2 linked regions of the Constrictibacter sp. MBR-5 genome follow. The protein of the gene in region 2 binds, or shares a complex with, the protein of the main gene of each other region. Links are inferred from orthologs where the notes say so. Each region holds a gene or a part of one and is shown on either strand. Other genes may lie near its edges.

Evidence for each region.
Region 1: the proteins of ABIE65_RS15235 (region 2) and ABIE65_RS20280 are in contact, whole or in part, in a cryo-EM structure (PDB 8Z1Y), measured with the Escherichia coli proteins. The link is inferred for Constrictibacter sp. MBR-5 from one-to-one orthologs.

Annotation. Positions count from the first base shown.
Region 1 is NZ_JBEPTK010000011.1:143,483-153,769, reverse strand. The notes cover bases 4,325-7,280. They hold ABIE65_RS20280 (ABC transporter permease), read right to left. Parts: upstream 6,273-7,280; coding sequence 5,376-6,272; downstream 4,325-5,375. Other genes in these bases: ABIE65_RS20275 (ABC transporter permease), read right to left, coding at 6,275-7,189; ABIE65_RS20285 (ABC transporter ATP-binding protein), read right to left, coding at 4,370-5,371; ABIE65_RS20290 (ABC transporter ATP-binding protein), read right to left, coding at 4,325-4,373. Also shown: ABIE65_RS20315 (DUF2786 domain-containing protein), read right to left, coding at 1-208; pyrF (orotidine-5'-phosphate decarboxylase), read left to right, coding at 357-1,073; ABIE65_RS20305 (phosphoribosylanthranilate isomerase), read left to right, coding at 1,070-1,720; ABIE65_RS20300 (class I SAM-dependent rRNA methyltransferase), read left to right, coding at 1,720-2,940; ABIE65_RS20295 (biotin/lipoyl-containing protein), read right to left, coding at 3,118-3,339; more of ABIE65_RS20290, read right to left, coding at 3,381-4,324; ABIE65_RS20270 (ABC transporter substrate-binding protein), read right to left, coding at 7,281-8,813; ABIE65_RS20265 (IclR family transcriptional regulator), read left to right, coding at 9,062-10,024; ABIE65_RS20260 (acyl-CoA carboxylase subunit beta), read left to right, coding at 10,072-10,287. UniProt on the Escherichia coli protein: Part of the ABC transporter DppABCDF involved in dipeptide transport. Responsible for the translocation of the substrate across the membrane.
Region 2 is NZ_JBEPTK010000006.1:264,478-274,706, forward strand. The notes cover bases 3,398-6,295. They hold ABIE65_RS15235 (ABC transporter substrate-binding protein), read left to right. Parts: upstream 3,398-4,000; coding sequence 4,001-5,590; downstream 5,591-6,295. Other genes in these bases: ABIE65_RS15230 (cupin domain-containing protein), read right to left, coding at 3,398-3,831; ABIE65_RS15240 (ABC transporter permease), read left to right, coding at 5,658-6,295. Outside these bases: ABIE65_RS15210 (MFS transporter), read left to right, coding at 1-433; ABIE65_RS15215 (sialidase family protein), read left to right, coding at 528-1,586; ABIE65_RS15220 (metallophosphoesterase family protein), read left to right, coding at 1,629-2,204; ABIE65_RS15225 (nitroreductase family protein), read left to right, coding at 2,286-3,005; more of ABIE65_RS15230, read right to left, coding at 3,151-3,397; more of ABIE65_RS15240, read left to right, coding at 6,296-6,641; ABIE65_RS15245 (ABC transporter permease), read left to right, coding at 6,638-7,558; ABIE65_RS15250 (ABC transporter ATP-binding protein), read left to right, coding at 7,555-8,559; ABIE65_RS15255 (ABC transporter ATP-binding protein), read left to right, coding at 8,556-9,563; ABIE65_RS15260 (aspartate aminotransferase family protein), read left to right, coding at 9,599-10,229. UniProt on the Escherichia coli protein: Part of the ABC transporter DppABCDF involved in dipeptide transport. Binds dipeptides and accepts a wide range of side chains, including small neutral, bulky hydrophobic, and positively and negatively charged groups. Tripeptides are poor substrates.

The sequences.
Region 1 (10,287 bases), on a different replicon or contig from region 2:
AGAAGGGATCGACGGGCGGCGGCACCACGTCGGGATCGGGCGGCGCATCGTAGGCGGCGGCCTCGTTCAGCGTCATGCCGTGGCGGGCCGCCAGGCGCTCGGCGGCCGCGAGGGCATTCTCCCGCTCGCCCGGAAACGAGGTGCGTGCCGCCAGTTGGAGCAGGTTGTTGAACCGCTCCCTGTCCGCCGTCGTGAAACCTTGCGTCACCGAATCCATATCCGTCACGTGGGGCCAGCAAACTTAATGGCCACTTAAGCGCGGCGAAAGGGCAGGGACAGCCCCATCGTCCCGCGATCTGTGGACGGGGCGGGCAGCCTGCGCTACACCGCGAGTCATGTCTGGCGAGGGAGCAACTATGCCGATCGGTGCTGCTGAACGCATCATCTGCGCCATCGATACCCATGATCAAGCGGTTGCCGAGTCCCTCGGCGGCCGGGTCGGCGGCCGCGTGGGCGGGTTGAAGCTCGGCCTGGAGTTCTTCCTGGCGCACGGCCAGGCGGGCGTGCGGCGGACGGTGGGCGACAGCCGGCTCTTTCTCGACCTGAAGCTGCACGACATTCCGAACACGGTGGTCGGCGGCCTGCGCTCGGTCCTGACGCTGCGTCCCTGGTTCCTGACGCTGCATGCCGCGGGCGGCGGCGAGATGATGCGGCGCGCCGCGGAGGCCGCCAAGGCGGCGGCCGACGGCGAAGCGCGGACGAGGCTGCTGGGCGTCACGGTGCTGACCAGCCTGGGCGACGCCGACCTCGCCGCGACGGGCCAGTCGCGGCCGGTTCTCGACCAGGTGCTGCGGCTGGCGCGCCTGGCGCGCGAGAGCGGTCTCGACGGGGTGATCGCGTCGCCGCACGAGGTGGCGGCGGTGCGGGCCGAATGCGGCCCCGACTTCCTGATCGTCACGCCCGGCGTCCGCCCGGCCTGGTCGGCCATGGACGACCAGAAGCGCGTCATGTCGCCGGCCGAGGCGGTGGCCGCCGGTGCGGACTATCTGGTGATCGGAAGGCCGATCACCCGGGCCGACGACCCGCGTGCCGCGGTGCATCGAATCGTCGAAGAGATCGAGGCGGTCCATTGAGCATCGAGACGAAGATCTGCGGCGTGAACGCGCGCGCGGCACTGGATGCCGCGATCGATGGCGGCGCGTCGCTCGTGGGTTTCGTGTTCTATCCGCCGTCGCCGCGCTCGCTGACGCCTGAGGAGGCGGCACCGCTGGCCCGGGCCGCCGGGTCCGCCGTAGTGCGCGTGGGGCTGTTCGTCGATCCGACCGACGACGAACTCGACCGGACCATCGGCAAGGTGCCACTCGATCTGCTGCAGCTGCACGGCAAGGAGAGCCCAGACCGCGTGGGGGCGATCCGGCGCCGGTTCGGGATTCCGGTGATGAAGGCGATTCCGGTGGCCGTCGCGGCCGATCTCGCCGTGGCGGCGGACTATTTCGACGTGGCGGACCGCCTGCTGTTCGACGCCAAGCCGCCGAAGGACCTGAAGAACGCCCTGCCGGGCGGCAATGCGGTCAGCTTCGACTGGCGGCTGCTGGCGGGCCGGACGTGGCCGCTGCCCTGGATGCTGTCGGGCGGCCTGCATGCGGACAACCTCGCCGAGGCGGTGCGCATCACCGGCGCGTCGGCCGTCGACGTGTCGTCCGGCGTCGAGGAGCGTCCGGGCCGCAAGGATCCGGCGCGGATCGGAGCCTTCCTGACTGCTGCACGGCGCATCGGCTGATGGCCACCGCAGACCCGATGCCGGCGCCTGCGCCGTCGGAGCGTCCCGTCGTCCGCGCGCTGCCGCGCAAGCATCAGCGGATGAAGGCCGGCCACCCCTGGCTCTATTCCAACGAGATCGAGATGACGGCGGCGCTGAAGGCGCTGCCCGCCGGCTGCATCGTGGACATCGTCAATGCGGGCGGCGAGCCGCTCGGCTCGGCGATGTTCAACGCGCGCTCGCTCGTCGCGGCCAGGGCGATCGCGCGGGCGCCGGGCGTGGCGCTCGACCGTGCGCTGATCGAGGCGAAGCTGCGCGCGGCAGTCGCGTTGCGCGACAGGATCGTCGGCGTTCCCCACTACCGCCTCGTCCATGCGGAAGCGGACGGGCTGCCCGGCCTGATCGTCGATCGCTTCGACGATGTCGTGGTGGTGCAGGCGAACACGGCCGGCATGCAGCGTGCGGAAGAGGCGGTGCTCGACGCGATCGAGGCGGTCCTGGCGCCGCGCGTCGTGGTGCTGCGCAACGACAGCCCGGTGCGGACCCTGGAGGGGCTCGATCTCGGCGTCCGCCTCGTCAAGGGCGCGCTGGACGGCCCGATCGCACTGGTCGAGAACGGCGTGCGGTTTCTGGCAGACCCCAGCGTCGGGCAGAAGACGGGCTGGTTCTTCGACCAACGCGACAATCGCGCCGCCGTGGCGGCGGTCGCGCGCGACGCCCGCGTGCTGGACGTCTTCGCCTATACCGGCGGCTTCGGGGTGACGGCCGCCGTCAACGGCGCGCGCGAGGTCACCTTCGTCGACCGGTCCGACGCAGCCCTCGCCCTGGCCGAGCAGTCGGCCGGCCTCAACGGCGTGGCCGACCGCTGCCGGTTCGTGCGTGCCGCCGCCTTCACCGAGATGGAACTGCTGAAGGCGAACGGAACGGTCTTCGACGTGGTGGTCGTCGACCCGCCCGCCTTCGTCAAATCGCGCAAGGATCTGGCGGCCGGGTCGCGCGGCTATGTGAAGGTGACCCGCATGGCCGCTGAGCTGGTGGCGCCCGGCGGGTTCCTGTTCACCGCGTCCTGTTCGCACAATGTCGGTGCGGAGCTGTTCGCCGACCTGGTGCGCAAGGGCCTGGAGACCGCCGGCCGCAGCGGGCGCATCCTGCGCTCGGCGGGCGCGGGGCCGGACCATCCGGTCCACCCCTTCCTGCCGGAAAGCGCCTATCTGAAGGGCCAACTGCTGCAGTTGGATTGAAGTATCGTAGCTGGTTCCAGCGATCTCACTTCGACTGTCCTCCCCGGGCAAGGGGCGGAGCCCCGCCGACCCGGGGACCCAAGGGTGCGGCGCAGCGCTTGCCCTGGGTCCTCGGGTCTGCGCTTCGCTTCGCCCGAGGATGACAGTCGGAGAGCGGTACGGTCAGAGCGAGTGCGTTCAGGTCGTCAGGATCGCGACCGTCTGGCCTTCCTCGATGCCTTCGCCTTCCTCGACCAGGATCTCGGCGACGGTGCCGGCCGAAGGGGCGCCGACCGGGATCTCCATCTTCATGGACTCCACCATGATGATCGCGTCCTCCTCGCCGACCTTGTCGCCCACCGACACCTCGATGCGCAGGACGTTGCCGGGGATTTCGGACTTGATCTCGATCTGGCTCATTCTGGTCTCCTGATGACGAAGGGGTGGCATCGCGTACCGCGTCACGCCGCGGCCGCGATCTCCTCGAAGAAATGACAGGCCGCGCGGTGTCCGTCACCTGCGTCGCGCAGGAGCGGTTCCTCCTCGGCGCAGCGCGGCCGGGCGAAGGGGCAACGCGTGCGGAAGCGGCAGCCGCTGGGCGGGTTGATCGGGCTCGGCACCTCGCCGGACAAGCTGACGTCCTGGAAGACGGCCCTGGGCGGCGTCGTCGCGGTCGCGGCCCGCAGCAGCGCCTGCGTATAGGGATGCAGCGGCTTGCGGTACATGTCCTTGCCGGCGGCGGTCTCGACCATCTTGCCGAGATACATGACGGCGACGCGGTCGCTCATGAATTCGACGACCGCGAGATCGTGGGCGATGAACAGGTAGGTGAGGTTCAGCCGACCCTGCAGGTCCTTGAGCAGGTTGAGCACCTGGGCGCGGATCGAGACGTCGAGCGCCGACACCGGCTCGTCGAGGACGATGAAGGCGGGATCGACCGAGATGGCGCGCGCGATCGCGATGCGCTGGCGCATGCCGCCGCTGAACTCGTGCGGGTACTGGTCGAGGCTGGCGGCGGGGAGGCCGACGAGGCGCAGCAGTTCAGAGACGCGCTCGCGCAGTTCGGCCCGCCCGACCTTCTGCTGCACCGAGATCGGCTCGCCGATCAGGTCGAGCACGGTCTGGCGCGGGTTCAGCGACCCGTAAGGGTCCTGGAAGACCGCCTGAACCGACCGGCGGTAGTCGAGTTCCCGGCGCTGCGACATGTTCGCGAGATCGTGGCCCGCCACCGTGAGCTTCCCGGCGGTGACCGCCTCCAGATAGAGCATGAGCCGGCCGAGCGTGGTCTTACCGCAGCCCGATTCGCCGACGAGGCCGAAGGTCTCGCCGTGCCGGATCTCGAAGCTGACACCGTCGACCGCATGCACCACCTGCGGCGCGCCGCGCCAGGAGCGTCGCGGCTGATGGAAATGCTTCACCACGCCCTCGGCGCGGACGAGGGGGTCGGGGCTCACTGGGCGGTCTCCGGGACGCGGTCCGTGGCGTGCAGCCAGCATCGGGCGGCGCCGCTGCCGACGGGGAAGGCGGGCGGATAGGCTTCCGAGCAGCGCGCATGGGCGTGCGGGCAGCGCGGCGCGAAGCTGCATCCCGGCGGCAGGTCGCGCAGGTCGGGAATGGTGCCCTCGATCGCCTGCAGCCGCTCGCGCGTGTCGCCCATCTGCGGGATCGAGGCCAGCAGGGCACGGGTGTAGGGATGCTGCGGCTTGGCGAAGATGTCGGCGGTCACGCCGCTCTCCACGATGCGCCCGGCATACATGATGACGACGCGGTCGCAGAGGCGGCGGACGATGCCGAGGTCGTGCGTCACCAGGATGATCGAGGTGCCGAGCCGGTCGCGGATCTCGGCCAGGAGGCCCAGGATCTGCTCCTGGATCGTCACGTCCAGGGCGGTGGTCGGTTCGTCGGCGAGGAGCAGGCCGGGCTTCAGCGCCGTCGCCATGCCGGCGAGGACGCGCTGCTTCATGCCGCCGCTCATCTGATGCGGATAGTTGGAGAGCCGCTCCTCGGGAGAGGGGATGTGCACCTGGCGCAGGATCTGGATCGCGTTGGCCAGGCGCTCGCGCGCCCCCAGCGGCGAGTTGAATTTCAGCACCTCGCGGATCTGGCTGCCGACGGTGAAGACCGGATCGAGCGCCGTCATCGGGTTCTGCTGGATCATGGTGATGTCGCGACCGCGCAGCGCGCGCATCTCCTCCTGCGACTTGGCCAGCAGGTCCTCGCCGCGGAAGCGGATGCTGCCGCTCACCTGGGTGCCTTTCGGCAGCAGCCGGACGAGCGACGAGCAGAGGGTGGACTTGCCGCAGCCGGACTCGCCGACGATGCCCAGGATCTCCCCCGGCGCCACGTCGAAGGAGACGCCGTCGACGGCGCGGACGGGGCCGCGGTTCGACGGCAGGTGCGTCTTCAGGTCCTCGACCCGGAGCAGGGGCGCGGATGCGGTGGTTCCGTCCATGCGTTCAGTCCATCTGCTGGCGCGGGTCGAGGCGGTCGCGCAGCCAGTCGCCGGTGACGTTGAGGCTGAGCACGGTCAGCAGGATGGCGAGGCCGGGCATGACGGTGATCCACCATGCGACGGTCATGTAGCTGCGGCCGTCGGCCAGCATCAGGCCCCAGGAGATGGCCGGCGGCTGCACGCCGAGACCGAGGAAGGAGAGCGAAGATTCGAGGATGATCACGCGCCCCAGGTCCAGCGTCGCCAGGATGATGATGCTGTTCGTGATGTTCGGCAGCACGTGCTTCACCGCGATCCGCCAGCGCGGCTGGCCGGCGACGCGCGCCAGCGCCACGAAGTCGCGATGCTTGATCGACAGCACCTCGCCGCGGACCAGCCGGGCGTAGCGGGCCCAGTTGGTGATCGCCATGACGATGATGATGTTGGTGATGCTGGTGCCCAGCGCCGCGACGAAGCCCAGCGCCATCAGGATGAACGGCATCGCGAGGAAGGCGTCGACGACCCGCATGATGAGGGCGTCGATCGCGCCGCCGATATAGCCGGAGGTCAGCCCCAGGATGATGCCGACAGCCCCCGCGATGGCGATGGCGAAGAACGATATGAGCAGCGACAGCTGCGCGCCGTAGATCAGGCGGGACAGCACGTCGCGGCCGAGATTGTCCGTGCCGAGCGGGTAGGCGAGCATGCCTTCGTCCTGCCAGACCGGCGGCGTCAGCGAATGCAGGAAGCTGGCTTCGGCGGGATCGTGCGGGGCGATCCAGGGGGCCAGCAGTGCTGCGACGAGGAATATGACGACCATGACGGCCGCGGCGATCGGCAGGCCCTTGAAGTTGCGGCGCAGGCGGCCGGCGAAGGTCGTGCGCGGCAGCGAGGCCGAAGGGGAAGCGGGTATGGTTGCCACGGTCAGTACCTGATCCGGGGGTCGAGCCAGCTGTAGACCAGGTCGACGGCGAGGTTGATCAGCAGGAACAGCAGCGACGCGACGAGAACCGCGGCCTGGACGACCGGGTAGTCGCGGCTGTTGATCGCCTCCACCACCATCTGGCCGAGGCCCGGCCAGGCGAAGACGCGTTCCGTCACCACGGCGCCGGACAGCAGCACGCCGAACTGCAGCGCCATGTAGGTGATGATCGGGATCGCCGCGTTCTTCAGGGCGTGGCGCGTGACGATCACCCATTCCGGCAGCCCGGAGAGGCGTTCGAACCGAACGAAGTCGCTCTGCATCATCTCCAGCATGCTGGAGCGCGTGAGCCGCGCGATGGCGGCGGCGGAGTACCAGCCGAGCGTCACCGCGGGGAGGATGAGGTGGCTGAGGCCGCCCCGGCCCGAGGAGGGCAGCAGGCCGAGATCGACGGCGAACACCATGATCAGGATGAGGCCCAGCCAGAAGGTCGGCGTCGACTGGCCGACCGTGGCGAACCATCGCGCCAGCTTGTCGATCCAGCTCCCACGGCGGACGGCCGCGAGCACCCCGATCGGGATCGCGATCAGCACCGCGAGGATCATCGACGCCACCGCGAGTTCGAGCGTCGCCGGCAGCCGGTCGATCACGAGGTCGAGGGCGGGCTCGCGATAGCGGAACGAGGTGCCGAGGTCGCCGCGCAGGGCGTTGCCCATGAAGGTGAGGTACTGCTCCGGCAGGGAGCGGTCGAGGCCGAGCTGCTTGCGGAAGAACTGGCGGTCCTCCTCGGTCGATTCCGTCGGCAGCAGCAGCAGCGTCGGATCGCCCGTCAGCCGCGCGAGCCCGAAGACGATCATCGTGACGAAGATCGCCGTGACCACGGTCTGGCCCAGCCGCTTGATGATGTAGCGCATCATGTCGGAAACGATCCGGTACGCGGGGCCGGCGCGCCCCGCCCGGTCCAGGCGTGGACGGGGGCGGGGGCGCCGGCGCTGCCGTCCGCTGCGGTCACTGCTTGCTCAGCTGCCAGAAGACCGGCCAGGAGACGTTGGCGCGCGGCTTCCAGTCGACGTTCTTGCGCGCCGCGTCCGTGTTGTCGGTGGTCCAGAGGATGATCCACGGCGGGTCGTCGTAGAGCCGCGTGAAGATCTTGCGCAGGTGCTCCGTCCGCTCCTTCGGATCGACGATGCTGTTCGCCTCGTCGATCATCGGATCCAGTTCCGGATAGCTCGACCAGGAGAAGTAGCCGTCCGTGCGGATGTTGCGCGGCAGGCGGCCCATCGGGTCGTTGTTGTAGTCGGTCCAGTTCTGCCAGAAGAGGCCGTAGGTATCGAACTCCTTGGCGCCCAGCTTCGCCAGCCACGCCCCGTATTCCAGGAACTCGGTCTCGGTCTTGATGCCGACCTGGTTGAGATAGAAGGCGACCGCCTCGAGCACTTCCTTGCTCTGCGCGGCGCGGCCCGGCGCCAGGCCGAACATGCGGTAGGTCTTGGAGAAGTCGAACTTCTCCTCCTCCAGCATCTTCTTCGCCTTCTTCGGGTCGTAGGCGTAGGGCTCGCGGTCGATGTCGCAGCCGATGATGTCCTTGTGGCAGGGCCCGGTGGACTGGGTGGCGAAGCCGAACATCACCTTCTTGATCAGCGTCTGCTTGTCGACGGCGTGGTTCAGCGCCTGCCGCACCTTGGTCGAGGCGAACGCCTTGTCCGACCCGCGCATGTTCAGGACGATGAAGATGTTCTGGAAGCTCGGGCTGACCACCATCTTGGTGTCGGTCCCGGCGTCGACAGATTTCGCCAGCTGCGGCGGCAGGTTGATGGCGATGTCCGCCTCGCCGGTCTGCAGCATCGCGACGCGGGTCTGGGCGTCGGGCACGATCTGCAGCGTCAGCTTCTCGACCCCAGGGACCTGCCCCCAATGCTCCTTGAACGCCTCGAGCTGAATATTTTCCTTAATGCGGCGCGAGACGAACTTGTAGGGCCCCGTGCCGACCGGCTGCTTGCCGAAGGTCTCGTTGCCGACCTTCTCGGCATAGTCCTTCGGGATCATGTAGAAATACTCGCCGAGATTCTCGAGCAGGGACGAGTTCGGCTTGGTCAGGTGGAACTTGACCGTGAGGTCGTCTACGATCTCGACGTCCTTGATGTTCTTCGTGACGATGCTGGCGCGCGGGTTCTTGATCTCCGGATCGTTGGACCGCTTCCAGGAATATTTCACGTCCTCGGCGGTAAACGCCTCGCCGTCGTGGAACTTGACGTTCGGCCGGAGCTTGAACGTGTAGGTGAGGCCGTCCGCGCTCACCTCGTGCGACTGCGCCAGATGTGGCACCAGCTTGCCGTCGAGGTCGTGGCCGTAGAGCGATTCGAACACGTTCGAGAAGAACATGTACTCGCCGCCGCCGGTGATCTTGTGCGGGTCCCCGGTGGTGATGTCGATCCCCACGGCGGCGACGGCGTGCTGTTTGTCGGGGGTCGCCTGGGCGCCGCCGGCGACCAGCGCCGCGAGCGCGATCCCGGCGAAGACCGATCGCGAGAACACTGACATCAACTCCCTCCTTCTGGCTTTCTTGTGTGCGCCGATGTGGCGGTACCGACGTCCGTGCAGCCCCGGTCGCAGCGCGGCGATGGGGCTCGGGACGGGCTGAGACGCCCGGTTTTCGCGGCTGGCGGCATTTCCTCTCCATCGCCGGCGAGCGGCGCTGCCCGGTTGATGTCCGGACTATTGCGGCCGAACGATGACCCGAGATAAGTTGACGATCAAGTGGAAATTTATTCCACTATGCAGAATAAGAAATGCGGCTGCTGGAGCCGGCAGGGGAGACGTTCGATGAGCGAGACCGCGTCGGCAGCGCGGCGACCGGGTGGCGGGCGGCGGTTTCCGCCGCCGACGGGGGCGGACTGACGCTCATGGGCCGCACCTCGCGCAAGCTCGTCGACGCCGCCGACGGCCCGGCCGCCGGCGACCGCGGCTTCGTCAACGCGGTCGCCAAGGCCTTCGACGTCCTGCGCTGTTTCGAGGGCTATCACGTGCGCCTCGGCAACCAGGAGATCGCGCGCCGCACCGGCCTGCCCAAGTCGACCGTGTCGCGCCTGACCTACACGCTGACGCGGATCGGCTATCTGGCCTACCTGCCCGAGGACCTGAAGTACAAGCTGGGCGAGGGGGCGGCGGCGCTCGGCAGCGGCATCCTGCGCGGCATGGACTTCCGCGTCGCCGTCCGCCCCCACCTGCAGGAGCTGGCGGACCACATCCCGGCCGTCTGCGGCATGACGATCCGCGACCGCGCCGACATGGTCTATATCGAGCACGCGATCGGCCACCGCGCCGCCAGCGTCAATTCCGCCCTCGGCGCGCGGATTCCGATCGGCGCTACCGCCGCCGGGCGCGCCTATGCGGCGGCGCTGGCGCCGGCCGAGCGCGAGGCGCTGCTCTGCGACCTGCGCCACCAGGACCGCGAGCAGTGGGAACTGCTCGCCGCCTGCCTGCCGCGGGCCCTCGCCGAGCAGCAGCGCCACGGCTACGCCCTGTCGCTGGGCGAGCACATCGAGCACATCAACGGCGTCGCCGCGGCGCTCTGGTCGCCGGCGCACGCCACCCACTTCGTCTTCACCGTCGGCGGACTGGCCGCGACGATGCCCGAAGATCGCATCCACGCCGACATCGGGCCGCGCCTGCTCGGCATGCTGGCCAAGGTCCGCGACCTGCTGACCGGCGTCGAGCAGCACCGCGTCCGGCCGCTCGCCGAAACCCTGTAGCCCATCACCCAACCGCCGCCGAACCGGCACCCGCACGAGGAGAAGACATGAACTGGCAGCCCGAACTCGACGACCTCCGCCTGCGCGAGAGCATGGCCCGCGAGCTGGGCGGTCCCGACAAGGTGAAGCGCCAGCACGACGGCGGCCGCCTGACGATCCGAGAGCGGGTCGACGGGCTGGTCGACAAGGGCAGCTTCCGCGAGATCGGCACCGTCGCCGGCAGCGCCGAATATGACGAGGACGGCAAGCTGATCCGCCTGACG
Region 2 (10,229 bases):
CACCGGCGCCTTCTTCGCCGCGCTCATGATCGCCTGGAAGGTCCGCAGCGCGCAGTATCTGCGGCTCTACTTCTGGGGGTCGTGCCTGTGCGTCGCGTCGGCGCTGGCCTTCTCGCAATCCGGCTCCGCCGCCTTCTCCTTCGGCATCCTGATCGTGGCCGGCCTCGGCTTCGCCTGCTTCGGCGCGATGCAGAGCACCATTGTGCTCTCCTCGACGCCCCCGGCCCTGCGCCCGCGCGTGATGGGCGTGCTGGCCGTCTGCATCGGCGGCGGCAACCCGCTCGGCATCCTCCACGTCGGCCTGCTCGCCGACTGGTTCGGCGCCCCCACCGCCGTGTCGATCGTCTGCGCGGAGGGCCTCCTCGCCATGACCCTGATCGCCTGGCGCTGGCCCGAACTGATCCGGCCGTTCAAGCCGTGGGGCGATCAGTGAACGCTCAGTCTGCGTTCACGCAGCGGGCGATTTGATGGATGTCGGTTTCCGGCTAGTCTCGTCCCAACTCATAAGGGATCAGGGGAAGCGGGCGATGGCTGCCAACGCAGAAGCGCATGTCTATGTCGGGGCCGCCCCCTGGTCCGGCGGCGAGGTCGGCGGGCTGTTCCGGCGGAACGTCGCGGGCGGGCCGTGGTCGCACCTGACCGAAGGCCTGGACGGTGTCCGCCACGTCCAGGCGGTGACCATCCATCCGCAGGATCCCCGCACCGTCTTCATCGGCACGGCCGACGGTCCCTGGCGCAGCCGCGACGGCGGCGACAGCTGGGAACGGCTCGCCTTCCCCGAGCGCGACGTGCAGATCTGGTCCATCGCCGTGCATCCGACGCAGCCGGAGACCCTGTACGCAGGTGCCTCGCCGGTCGCGGTCTATCGCAGCGACGACGGCGGCGACAGCTGGCGCCGCCTGCCAGACCCGCCGGTGCCCGAGCGGGCCCGCATGCCCTTCGCCTGCCGCGTCATGCGCATCGCGGTCGATCCGGCGCAGCCCGACGCGGTCTACGCGACGCTTGAGGTGAACGGCGCGATCCGCAGCCTCGACGGTGGCGAGACCTGGGAAGACTGCAGCGACGCGCTGGTGACGCTGGCGCAGCAGCCGCACCTCAAGAGCCGGATCCTCAGCGACACCGACGCCGAGGGCATGCTCGACGGCCACGCCGTCTGCGTCAGCGGCGCCGCACCCGGCAGCGTCTTCCTCGCGGTCCGCATGGGCGTCTTCCGCAGCGACGACCGGGGCATCCACTGGCGCGACCTGGAGGTCGGGCGCTTCTCGCCGCTGACCTACGCCCGCGACATCCGCGTGGCGCCCCAGGATCCGAACACCTTCTACGCCTGCCTCAGCCCGGCGGCGCGCAGCGAGGACGGCTCCGTCTACCGCAGCCGCGACCTGGGCGCGACCTGGGAACGGTTCGACAGGGGCGTGAAGGCGGAGAGCACGATGATGGGCGTCGCCCTGCACGCCGGCGATCCCGACGTCGTGTTCGCGACCTCACGCACCGGCCAGGTCTTCGGCACCACCGACGGCGGCGCCACCTGGACGGAGAGTCGTCTGCCCGCGGACTGCAAGGACGTCTATGCCATCGCCGTCGGCTGACCCCGCACCCGGCCGCCGCCGGAACGCGCGCGGGGTCGACGCTTGAAGCTCGGCATCGTCTCCGACCTCCACTGCAACATCGCGGGGCTGACCCGGGCGCTGGCGTTGATGGGCGCCGTCGACGAACTCCTCTGCCTGGGCGACAGCATCTACGAATACCGCTTCTCCAACGAGGTGGTGGCGGCGCTGCGGCAGCACGGGGCCCACGTCATTCTCGGCAACCACGAGGAGGTGTTCTTCGGCCGACATGGCGAGCGCGCACGGTCGGCGGACTGGATCGACCGCGACCTGCTCGCCTGGCTGGCGGAGCAGCCGCACCGCCGTGAACTGACCTGCGGCGGGAAGCGCGTGCTGATGGTCCACTCGACGCCGTGGGAACCGCGCGGCGCCTACGTTCTCCCCACCAGCGCCGAACTCGACCGCTTCGGCGGCGCCGACGCCGACATCGTGCTGTACGGCCACACGCACCAGCAGGTCGTCCGGCGCATCGGCGATGTGCTCGTCGTCAATCCGGGATCGGCCGGCGACGCGCGCGACGCCCGCAATGGCCGCCGCCTGAGCTGCGCGGTGCTCGACACCGCCGACGAGACGGTGCGGATCATCGACTTCGACGCCTGACCGCTTCTTCCGCCGCCGCCTTGCCGAACCCGCCGGCAGCGGCGATGCTCCGGCCCTTTCGAAACGCACGAGTAGAGCCAGATGACTGAAGCCGCGCAGACTGCCGCCGCGATCGGCACCGAGAACACCGACGACGCCGCGCAGCTCGACCGGCTGCTGCGCGCGCGCTACAGCTGCCGCGCCTTCCTGCCCGACCCCGTGCCGGAGCCGGTGATCGCGCGCATCCTGGAGATGGCGCAGCGCACGGCCTCCTGGTGCAACAGCCAACCCTGGCACACGATCGTCACCAGCGGCGACGCCACCGAGCGCTTCCGCCAGGCGATGTATGAGCACGCCACGACTGGCGGCGACGGCGCTTCCGACCTGCCGCAGCCACGCGAGTATCGCGGCGTCTATCTCGACCGGCGGCGCGAGAGCGGCTTCCAGCTCTACAACACGCTGGGCATTCCGCGCGGCGACCGTGCCGGCTACCAGCGTCAGGCGATGGAGAATTTCCGCCTGTTCGGCGCGCCGCACGTGGCGATCATCACGACCGAGGAGGCGCTCGACGTCTATGGCGCGGTCGACTGCGGCGGCTTCGTCAGCACGTTCCTGTTGGCCGCGCAGGCAATGGGTGTCGCGACGGTGGCGCAGGCCGCCCTCGCCCGCTACGCGCCCTTCGTGCGCCGCCACTTCGAGATCCCGGACGACCGGCTGCTGGTCTGCGGCATCTCCTTCGGCTACGGCGACCACGACCATCTGGTGAACAGCTACCGCACCAGCCGCGCGCCGCTTACCGAAACCGTGAGGTGGATGCGCTAGACTAGCAACAATTCCTGGGCTGGCGCCCGGTTCGCCACCAGAACCGGCCTACGAAGCAGCGACGCGGGCTACCCCTTGTAGGCGTGCGGCGTGGAGCAACAGCCTCACCTGCTGGACGATCAGCAATGTCGCAGAGCAGAAACACTCAATAGGTCGGCGGCGTATAGACCCACACGACCACCGCATCGACGCTGCCGGGATTCCGGCACCGGTGCGGGCCGGGTTCCTGGAACGCGAAACTGTCGCCCGCCTCCAGGCGGAAGGTCTCGCCGCCGGCCTGGATCTCGATCGTGCCGGAGATCACGAAGCCGGCCTCCTCGCCCTTGCGGATGCGATCCTCGGCGCCCGTGCGGCTGCCGGGTTCGAAGGTGGTCAGCGTCATCTCGATCTGCCCGCGCAGGTTCGGCGACAGCAGCTCCTCCTCGATGCCGCTGCCGCCGAAGCGCAGCTTGCGGCGGTTGCCGCGGCGCACGATGAAGTCCCGCTCCTTCTCCGGCGCCATCGCGTTGCCCTGGAAGAACCAGGTGACCTGAACGTCGAGCGCCGTCGCGATCTGCTGCAGGACCGTGATCGAGACGGCGGACAGCTCGCGCTCGACCTGGCTGACATAGCCCACCGAGCGGCCGATGCGCTCCGCCAGCTCGGTGATGGTGATCCCGCGCGCCTTGCGCAGGTCGCGGACCTGCCGGCCGACCGGGATCTCCCCCGCCGGCCGCCCTTCTCCCGAAGCCGCTCGGTTGCCCGGCGACTGAGCAGCTGACTGGGCAGCTGATGAAATTTTCGCGTTTTTTTTCACGTCGGTGATTGTCGCCTGGAATTTCTTCATCGGGGAAGCTAGCGTCGCTTCGAAGCAAAAGAAGGCGGGTTCACGGCGAGAGCAAGGAATTCCGCAGAAGACGGCCGCGGAACGGGCGGCAATTGCCCGTGATCGACGGTGTGGCGAGCGGCTTGCAATGGGCTTCGCCACGGAGGCGTTGGCGACAGGGGAGGTGGACATGACAAAGTGGCTGAAGAGCGCCGGTACGCTGGCGATGATGAGCGCGGTGCTGTGGACGACCGCGGCGACGGCGGAGGCGCCGAAGCGCGGCGGCGAGCTGGTGATGCTGTCGAGCCAGGTGCCGCGGCACTTCAATCCGGCCGTGCAGTCGGGGGTCGCGACGATGATCCCGGGTGCGCAGATCTTCGCGATGCTGGTCCGCGCCGACGCGGACTGGAAGATCCATCCGTATCTCGCCGAGAGCTGGACCGTTTCCGACGACGGCCTGACCTACACCTTCAAGCTCCGCGCGAACGCCCGCTTCCACGACGGGCAGCCGATCACCGCCGAGGACGTGAAGTTCTCGATCGAGACGCAGAAGGCGAACCATCCCTTCAAGACGTCGCTGGGCGCGGTGAGCGCGGTCGAGACGCCCGACGCGCAGACGGCCGTGGTGAAGCTCAGCCAGCCGCACCCTGCCCTGCTGCTGGCGATGTCGACGTCAATCGTGCCGATCATCCCGAAGCACGTCTACGGCGACGGCCAGGACGTGAAGACCCATCCGCGCAACGTCGAGAACGTCGTCGGATCCGGCCCCTTCAAGCTCGCCGAATATCGCCAGGGCGAGTACATCGTGCTGGAGCGCAACAACGACTTCTTCCTCGACGGGCGCCCCTACCTCGACAAGATCGTCGTCCGCATCATCAAGGACGCGACCAGCCGCATCATCGCCATGGAGAACGGCGACGGCGGGATCTATCCGCTGCTCAGCAGCTCCCGCGACATCCAGCGGCTGCAGGACGACAAGGATCTCGTTGTCACCGACGAAGGCTATGCCGCGGTTGGCCCCATCAACTGGCTCGCCTTCAACACCAAGAAGGCGCCGCTCGACGACCCGAAGGTGCGGCAGGCGATCGCCTATGCCGTCGACCGAAACTTCATCATCAAGGCGCTGCACCGCGGCGTCTCGAAGGCGGCGCCCGGCCCGATCGCGCCCGAATCGCCCTTCTTCCATCCCGAGATCGCGCCCTACGACCTGAACCTGGACAAGGCGAACAGCCTGCTCGACGAGGCCGGCAAGAAGCGCGGCGCCGACGGCGTGCGGTTCAGCCTGGGCGTCGACTATCTGCCGAACAGCGACGAGCAGCAGAAGGCGCTGGCCGAGTATCTGAAGCCGCAGCTGAAGAAGATCGGAATCGACGTCCAGGTCCGCAGTTCGCCGGACTTCCCGACCTGGGCGAAGCGGGTGTCGAGCTACGACTTCGACATGACGATGGATTCGGTCTTCAACTGGGGCGACCCGGTCATCGGCGTGCACCGGACGTATCTGTGCAGCAACATCGTCCAGGGTGTCATCTGGTCGAACACCCAGCAGTACTGCAGTCCGAAGGTCGACGAGCTCCTGAACGCGGCGGGCAAGGAGCCCGACGAGGCCACGCGCAAGGATCTCTACGTCCAGTTCCAGAAGATCGTCGCCGAAGACCTGCCGATCTACTGGATCAACGTGCTGCCCTACCACACGGCCTACAGCAAGAACCTCGGCAATCCGCCGCTGACCGTCTGGGGCATGATGTCGCCGCTGGACGAGACCTACTGGAAACAGCAGTAGCCGCGAGCCGGCCCCCGTCCGCCGGCACGGCGCACGGGGGCCTCGCCAGACGGAGGATCCGAACGGCATGCAGTTCCTGACGCTGATCGGCCGGCGCATCGCCTGGGGCCTCGGCCTGCTGGTCGCAGTGCTGGTGCTGAACTTCACGCTGATCCACATCGCGCCCGGCGATCCGGCCGACGTGATCGCCGGGGAGATGGGCGGCGCCACCCAGGAGAGCCTCGCGCAGATCCGTGCCGCCTACGGCCTGGACCGGCCCTTCCTCGAGCAGCTCGGCGTCTACGTGGCCCGGGTGGCGCAGGGCGACCTGGGCTATTCCTTCTACTTCAACCGGCCCGTCACCGACCTGATCCTGGAGCGGCTCTGGCCGACAATCCTGCTGGTGGTGACGTCGCTGCTGTTCGCGGTGTTCCTCGGCACCTTCCTCGGCGTCTATGCGGCGAAGCGGCCGTCCGGCATCGTCAGCCACCTCGTCACCGTCCTCGCCCTCGTCGGCTACGCGCTGCCGGTCTTCTGGACCGGCATCATGCTGCTGATCCTGTTCGCGAGCTGGATCCCGCTCTTCCCGGTGTCCGGCATGTACGACATCTCCGGCCCGCGCGAAGGCCTGACCTACGTGCTGGACGTGCTGCACCACCTCGTGCTGCCGGTGGTGACCCTCTCGACGATCTATCTGGCGATCTACAGCCGGCTGGCGCGCGCCAGCATGCTCGACGTGCTGGGGGCCGACTATATCCGCACCGCGCGCGCCAAGGGCCTGCGCCAGGGCAAGGTGATCTACAAGCACGCGCTGCGGAACGCCGTCTTGCCGGTGGTGACCTATGCCGGCCTGCAGTTCAGCCATCTCCTCTCCGGCGCGGTGCTGGTCGAGACCGTGTTCAGCTGGCCCGGCCTCGGCACCCTCGCCTTCGACTCGCTGCTGCGGCGCGATTCGCCGACGCTCCTCGGCATCCTCTTCTTCTCGGCGCTGATCGTGATCGTGGTGAACCTGCTGACCGATCTGTCCTACCGGCTGATCGATCCGCGCATCCGTTCGGGAGCGCGGGCATGAGCGACGCCGACAGCCTCGCCGTCCCCGCGCGGCCCGTCCCCGCGCCGCCCGACGCCGAGCCGGTGATCGTCCGCGCGGAATCGCCGCTGCGCGAGGCGGCCCGCATGTTCCTGCGCAACCGCTCGGCCGTCGTCGGGCTGGTCCTGCTCACGGCGGTGGTGGCGACCAGCATCCTCGGCCCCTGGCTCTACCCGGTCGACCCGTTCGAGATGGTCTGGTCGCCGCTGGCGCCGCCGGGCGAGGAAGGCTTCCTGCTCGGGACCGACTATCTCGGCCGCGACCTCGTCGCCGGAATCATCCAGGGCAGCCGCGCCACGCTGGCCGTCGGCGGCGCCGCGGCGGCGATCACCATCTGCATCGGCGTTCTGGTCGGCGCGCTGGCCGGCTTCTACCGCGGCTGGGTGGAAGAGGTGCTGATGCGCATCACCGAGTTCTTCCAGGTGCTGCCGCCGCTGCTGCTGGCGATGGTTCTGGTCATGCTGTTCACGCCCTCGCTGGTGACGATCGCCATCGCCATCGGCGTGGTCTCGTGGACCGGCACCGCCCGCCTCGCCCGCGCCGAGTTCCTGCGCATCCGCGAACTGGAATATGTGAAGGGCGCGCGGGTCGCCGGCTCGCGCAACCGGCGGATCATCTGGCAGGTGATCCTGCCGAACGCCGCCCCGCCCCTCGTCGTCAGCGCCGCCCTGTCGGTGGGCGTGGCGATCCTGTTCGAGGCCGGCCTCAGCTTCCTCGGCCTGACCGATCCCAACGTCATGAGCTGGGGCTACATCATCGGCGCGAACCGGCCCTACATCCTCGACGCCTGGTGGGCGGTGACGTGGCCGGGCCTCGCGATCTTCCTGACGGTCCTGGCGGTCAGCCTCGTCGGCGACGGCCTCAACGACGCCTTCAACCCGAGGCTGCGCCAGCGATGAACCCGTCCGAACCGCTCCTCTCGGTCGACCGGCTGCGCGTCGAGTTCGCCACGCGCAACGGCGTCGCGCGCGTCATCGACGACGTCAGCTTCGACCTGCGCGCCGGCGAGACGCTCGGCATCGTCGGCGAATCCGGCTGCGGCAAGAGCATGACCGCCCTTGCGATCATGGGCCTCGTCCCCGACCCGCCGGGCCGCGTCGCCGGTGGCGCCATCCGCCTGCTGGGCGAGGACCTCACCCGCGCCGACGAGCGCCGGATGAGCCGGATCCGCGGCAAGGAGATCTCGATGATCTTCCAGGAGCCGATGAGTTCGCTCAATCCGGTCTACACGGTCGGCGACCAGATCGGCGAGACGGTGCGCCTGCACGAGGGCCTGGGCAAGCGGGCGGCCCGCGAGCGCGCCATCGACATGCTGAAGGCCGTCGGCATTCCGGCGCCGCAGCGGCGGGTCGACGAGTATCCGCACCAGATGTCCGGCGGCATGCGCCAGCGCGTGATGATCGCCATGGCGCTCGCCTGCCGGCCGAAGGTGCTGATCGCCGACGAGCCGACGACCGCCCTCGACGTGACCGTGCAGGCGCAGATCTTCGACCTGCTGCGCGACCTGAAGGAGCAGACCGGCACGGCGATCATCCTGATCACCCACGACATGGGCGCCATCGCCGAACTCGCCGAGCGCGTCGTCGTCATGTATGCGGGCCGCAAGGTCGAGGACGCGCCGGTCGACGAGATGCTCGGCAATCCGAGCCACCCCTACACGCGCGGCCTGATCGCCTGCGTGCCGCATCTCGAACCCGATCCGCCCCTGGAGCGGCAGCCGCTGACCGAGATCCCCGGCGTCGTGCCCTCGCTCGCCGAACTCGGCAGGGGCGGCTGCCCCTTCGTGCCGCGCTGCGGTTTCGCGCACGACCGCTGCCGGTCGGAGATGCCGCCGCCGTTCGACGTGCGCGGCCAGCATCACGCGTCCTGCTGGCTGCTCGACCCGAGGGCGGCGGCATGACCGACGCACTGCTCCGGGTCAGCGACCTGAAGGTCCACTTTCCGCTGCGCCGACGCCACCCGTTCGCCCGGCCGTCGAAGGTGCACGCGGTCGACGGGATCGACTTCGCCATCCGGCGCGGCACCACCTTCGGGCTGGTCGGCGAGAGCGGCTCCGGCAAGACCACCACCGCGCTGGCGGTGATGCGCCTCATCGAGGCGACGTCGGGCAGCATCGACCTTCAGGGCACCGACCTGCTGGCGCTGAAGGGCGAGGCCCTGCGGCTGCGGCGCCGGCACATGCAGATCATCTTCCAGGACCCCTACTCGTCGCTGAACCCGCGCGTGCGGGCGGGCGCCATCGTGCGCGAACCGCTCGACCAGCTCGACGTCGGCCCCGCCGACGGCCGCGAGGAGCGTGTCGCCGAGCTGTTCCGCCATGTCGGCCTGCGGCCGGAGCAGCGCGCCCTCTTCCCGCACCAGTTCTCCGGAGGCCAGCGCCAGCGCATCGGCATCGCCCGGGCGCTCGCGACCCAGCCGGAACTGATCGTCTGCGACGAGCCGGTCTCCGCCCTCGACGTCGCGATCCAGGCGCAGATCCTGAACCTGCTGCGGCGGCTGCAATCGGAGTTCGGCCTGACCTACCTGTTCATCAGCCACGACCTCGGCGTCGTCCAGCACATGTGCGACGAGATCGCCGTGATGTATCTCGGCCAGATCGTCGAGCAGGCCGACCGGCTGTCGCTCTTCCGCACGCCGCTGCACCCCTACACCTGGGCGCTGCTGTCCGCCGTGCCGTCCGCCCGGCGCGGCGCCGGGCGGAACGTGCGCGTGGCGCTGACCGGCGACCCGCCCAGCCCGATCGACCCGCAGCCCGGCTGCCGCTTCGCCTCGCGCTGTCCCTTCGCCGAGGCCCGCTGCCGGACGGACACGCCCGTCCTGCGCACCGTCGGCGCCGGACACCGCGTCGCCTGCCATCTCGTCGACGAACAGGGTGTCGCGCCGCACATGCGCGCCGCAGCCTGATCCCCAACCCTCCGCCACAGCGAAAGGTACCGCCCATGAACGTCATCGCGAATTCGCCCCAGGCACGCGACATCGCCTCCCTGGTCCACCAGCAGTCGAACCTGAAGGCCTATCGCGAGCAGGGCGGCGTGCTCATGGCGAAGGGCGACGGCGTCTATGTCACGGATTCCGACGGCAAGCGCTATCTGGAGGCGATGGCCGGCCTGTGGTGCGCGTCGCTGGGCTTCTCGGAAAAGCGTCTGGCCGAGGCCGCCTACAAGCAGATGCTCGACCTGCCCTACTACCATACGTTCTTCGACAAGGGTCACCTGCCCAGCGTCGACCTCGCCGAGAAGCTGCTCTCGGTGGCGCCGGCGGGCATGTCGAAGGTGCTGTTCCAGTGCTCCGGGTCGGAGGCGAACGACGCCGCGATCAAGCTGATCTGGTACTATCACAACGCCATCGGCAAGCCGGAGAAGAAGAAGATCATCGGCCGCGAGCGCGGCTATCACGGCAACACCGTCGCGTCGGTCAGCGTCTCCGGTCAGCCGCACATGGTCGCCGACTTCGACCTGCCGCTGCCGATGTTCAAGCACACGAACAACCCGAACTACTACCGCTTCCATGAGGACGGCGAGACCGAGGAGCAGTTCGCCCAGCGCATGGCGGACGACCTGGAGAAGCTGA